2 regions of the Fannyhessea sp. genome follow, and region 1 is predicted to be linked to the other one. Evidence: predicted binding sites of a transcription regulator. Region 1 holds the regulator's gene; the other holds the start of a gene.

Region 1 (2,422 bases):
TCCAATAAGTCATTTTACGTAATAGCTTTCCTACCTGCGATTCTAATTAATGTCCGTCTCCTCGTGTATATATAAGTTAAGAAAAAAGAAAGGACAAAAGATGAGCATGTACACGACAGATTTAACAGAGAAAAACTTTCACGACCTTGAACGTATTAAGGCACAACCATTATCTTTGAGTTTAACGATTCTATTTTCTTTTGTATTTCTTACAGGTTTTCTTCTCAATTCCTTATGTAGCAACTATCGATTGACCCATGATTCCACGCTTCTCAAAGCAAGTATTCCCTCGGAAACAATTGTTCAAAAAGGAGAAAGCATCGATTCATTGGTTAATGAATCTAACCTTAAATGCTTTGAGCGCTCGGCAATTGAATCTTGGATCATTTCATACAATAATATAGAAGGTTTTCGTTTACACGAAGGTCAGCGGATATATATACCCATGCAATTATCCAACTAATTTATGCATTGGCTTGCCCATACTATTCTCTGTACATGCAATAATGTCTAAATCCATACACAAGAACATACACTTTCATGAATTGTTTCGAGAATGTTTACGCTTAGAGTCAAAATGATTACCTCTGTAGGTGATAAACCGTTATTATGTTACATTGATATCGGAGTTTTAATCGTTAGGAGTTGTATGCACTGCCCAAAATGTGGATGTGATGTATCTAAAGTTGTAGACTCCCGTTCCTCTGAAGGAAACGACGCCATTCGTCGTCGTCGCGAATGTATAGGTTGCCAAACACGTTTTACAACCTATGAACGACGTGAGGAAATGCCCATTCTTGTTATTAAGAAAGATGGCACCAAAGAACCTTTCAGTCATGAAAAGTTGCGTCGTGGTCTTGTAGCAGCAACTATTAAACGTTCCATTGATCTTAATCGCATCAATCAGCTCATTGATTCCATAGAAACTGAGCTACGTGATAACGGAAAAACAGAAATCACTTCACAGGAAATTGGTATGCGCGTTCTTCAAAAACTTATTGATATAGATAAAGTTGCTTACGTGCGTTTTGCGTCGGTATATAGAGATTTTAAAGATGTCGAAGAATTCAGCGAAGAGTTAAGGAGTTTATCGAATGAATAGCCCTTCATCTGATACCATCCAACTTCCTATAAAACGCCTGCATGAAGATGTAATGCTTCCTCGATATGCATATTCAGGTGATGCAGGTCTTGATTTGTGTTCCTATATTGACCTTGTTCTTAAGCCTTTTGAACGCTTCTTGGTTCCAACTGGCTTAGCTATCGCAATTCCAGATGGTTACGCTGGTTTTGTACAGCCACGAAGTGGTTTAGCATATAAATGTGGTCTTTCTATGCCTAATACACCAGGCCTTATCGATGCTCACTATCGCGGAGAATTGTTTGTGAGTGTCGTCAATTTAGATCCTCATAACGATATTCATATCTCAAAAGGGGATCGAATTGCCCAACTGGTTATTCAAAAAGTTCCTGTTGTAGAGCTTGTTGAAACAGCTGAGCTTTCTTCTACCGACCGTGGCGATAACGGTTTTGGTTCCAGTGGTAATTAACCGGTAGTGTTTTCACTATCGGTTTTTTTATGTTTCTATAGGAATTCAGAAAGGATGGAGATGGAAACATTTTTTAAGGCAAGTGAGAGAGGATCTTCTGTTTCACAGGAATGTAGAGCCGGTCTTACTACGTTTTTAGCGATGGCATATATTATTGCAGTTAATCCTGCAATTTTGGTACATGCTGGTATTCCTTTAAACGCTGCTATTACAGCAACCTGCATTGGTTCAGGTATTGTAACCATTCTTATGGGACTCATTTCAAATCGTCCTGTTGCGCTTGCAACAGGCTTAGGTCTTGACGCTATTGTTGCGTTTACCTTGCCTCTTATAACTAACAACGATTGGCATACATCTATGGCAATCGTGTTCATCGAGGGTATTGTCATCCTTCTGTTAGTGTTCTGTGGTCTGCGCGAAGCTATCATGGACGCAATCCCTGTTTCATTGCGCCATGCAATCTCTGTGGGTCTTGGAATCTTTATTGCATTCATCGGTCTTAAAAACGGTGGTGTTATTGTTCCGAGCCCTGCTACTTTTGTTACGCTTAACAAGATTACCGATCCTGTTTTCATCGTTGGTGTTATTTCTGTTGCAGTAACACTTGCATGCTATGCCCTCAAAGTTAAAGGTGCTTTGTTAATTGGTATTGCTCTTGCGGTAATTGCAGGTATTCCACTAGGCGTTACTTCGCTTCCTACGGGCTTTATTGCACCGCTTGATTTCTCTACCTTTGGTGCTCCTTTTATGGTTGACGAAGAGGGGACCATGGGAATTGTTAAAGCGCTTATCAATCCTGTTTGTCTTGTATGCGCATTTTCTCTTCTTATGTCTGACTTCTTTGATACTATGGGTACAGCAACTGCTGTCGC
Region 2 (2,422 bases), on a different contig from region 1:
AACGACGCGCAGAACACTTTGCAGCTAATTTTGTAAGATAGAAATACGGATCGTCTTCATGGATATTGTCGTCTTCAAGCACATAAATCAACTTAGGGAATGCAGGAGTAATCCATACGCCTGCCTCATTCTTTACGCCTTGATAGCGTTGCTTGAGCATTTCTTCAATACACAGCGCCAGGTCTTTCTTTTCTTGCTCGTTGCGCGCCTCGTTAAGATACATAAATACGGTAATAAAGGGCGCTTGACCATTGGTAGTCATAAGCGTAACAACTTGATACTGAATAGTTTGCACACCACGTGAAACCTCTTCACGCAGGCGCTTTTCAACCAAATCGTTAACTTTATCTTCATTGGGTTGAGCCCCAATAAGTTCAAGCTCGGCTAATACCTGACCACGTATTTTTTTACGAGATACCTCAATAAAAGGTGCTAAATGAGCAAGGGAGATAGACTGACCGCCATATTGTGACGATGCAACTTGAGCTATGATCTGCGTTGCAATGTTGCAGGCAGTAGAAAAGCTATGTGGTTTTTCGATCATAGTTCCCGAAATAACCGTGCCATTTTGAAGCATGTCATCAAGATTAACCAGATCGCAGTTGTGCATGTGCTGAGCATAATAATCAGCATCATGAAAATGGATGAGTCCATCTTTATGCGCTTGAACAACATCTTGTGGCAACAGCTCACGCATTGCCAGATCTTTTGAAACCTCTCCTGCCATGTAATCACGCTGAACCGAAACAACGGAAGGATTCTTGTTGGAATTTTCTTGCTTAACTTCTTCGTTATTTGATTCAATAAGTGACAAGATGGTGTCGTCTGTTGTATTGCGGTGACGCTTTTGTGCTTGTAAGTAACGATAAATGATGTACTTACGTGCAACACTAAAATGGTTAAGCGCCATAATTTGGTCTTCAACCATATCCTGAATTTCTTCAACTGTAACGGTATGACCGGCATTTTTGCATAGATCTTCTACGTTAAGAGAAGCAAAGGTAATCTCGCGCTCGGTTAAGCGTTCGTCTTCGGGGACTTCTTTATTAGCTGCAGAAATAGCGTTTATGATTTTGTGAAGGTTAAACTCCACCTCAGAACCATTGCGCTTAATAATCTTCATGACTGCTCCTCAACGCAAAAAATAAAAGTTTATGTACATTAAATTTTGCACAGACTCATAAGGTATGCTTTGTGTGCGTGTTCTATCTTGCCACAACCTGTAGTGTTAATGCAAGCAAATTTCCCCAATATCTTGTGAATTTTTCTTTATTTTGGGTCTTGACAAAAAAGTTTATATGGAAGCTCCTGTTCAATGCTTGTTATTTGCTTAGGTGCACGCGCGACATCAGAAAAAATTTACAGAGTTACCATATTCAAAATAACCATATTCAAGATGGTCACAATTGTGCCAACCACCGAAATTGCAAACATTATTCTTATGTACAAACTTTGACGATATGCCCATATCTACCACACGTATTAGATGTTCTGTATGATTGAACTACATGTCAATCTATTACACACTATACGCGAGCTTATCAAAACTATAAAAAGCACGACGTAGAAGTACATCGTAGGTAACCTACGATAAAGGAGAATTCGTGAAACCTTGGAAAAAACTTTCGGGTATTAAAGCAGCTTTTTTTGATGTAGACGGAACACTATTTAGCCACACAACCAATAGTGAACCTGCCTCCGCAATTCACGCTGTTAAAGAGCTTAAACGCCGCGGCATTATGCCAATTTTAGCAACAGGTAGACCAACGTACATGCTTGATATTATAGACACCACCCCATTTGAGGCTGCCATTACCATTAACGGACAATATTGCCTCGCACAAGACAAGGTTTTATATTCATGCCCTATTAGCAAGCATGATATAGAAATTGTTGTTGCCCAAGTTAAACAGGGTTTATATTCTTGCCAATTTCAAGAACTTGATTGCTATTACGTAAGCGATCGCAGCCAGCGTGTTATAGATATGGAGCAGTTTGTCAATCAGCATTACGAAATTCGCGATGTATCACGCGCACTTACACACGATGTCTTTCAGTTGAATGCCTATCTTTATCCAGGCGAAGAGCATCTAATGTTTGACAAAACGCACGATTTAAAATATGCGCGTTGGGCTGATAAGTATATTGATGTTATGCCTTGCGAAGGCGGAAAATCCAAAGGCGCACGCATTATGCTTGAACATTTTAATTTGAGTGCAGACGAAGTTATCTGCTTTGGTGACGGTGGCAACGATATAGGTATTTTTGATGTCTGCGCACATAGCGTGGCTATGGGAAATGCCCAAGATTGTATTAAAGATAAAAGCGAATTCATCACGCATGATATTGATGACGATGGTATTTATTTTGCATGCAAGCAACTAGGATTTATCTAATCATGCACAAGAAATGACTACCATGT

What was found. Region 1 encodes NrdR, which represses ribonucleotide reductase genes. Its sites were predicted from a motif close to AAACACNATATATNGTGTTT; they were not measured.
Region 2: a site for NrdR is predicted at 1,212-1,231, ahead of nrdD (anaerobic ribonucleoside-triphosphate reductase). Genes of this name have one in related genera too.

What each region holds. Positions count from the first base shown of each region.
Region 1 covers NZ_CFRCNA010000020.1:5,574-7,995, forward strand. Annotated here, with positions in the region: gene nrdR (transcriptional regulator NrdR) at 650-1,102, shown strand; gene dut (dUTP diphosphatase) at 1,095-1,550, shown strand; gene AC5GD6_RS04755 (NCS2 family permease) at 1,611-2,422, shown strand, end outside.
Region 2 covers NZ_CFRCNA010000027.1:9,938-12,359, forward strand. Annotated here, with positions in the region: gene nrdD (anaerobic ribonucleoside-triphosphate reductase) at 1-1,123, opposite strand, end outside; gene AC5GD6_RS05390 (Cof-type HAD-IIB family hydrolase) at 1,605-2,396, shown strand.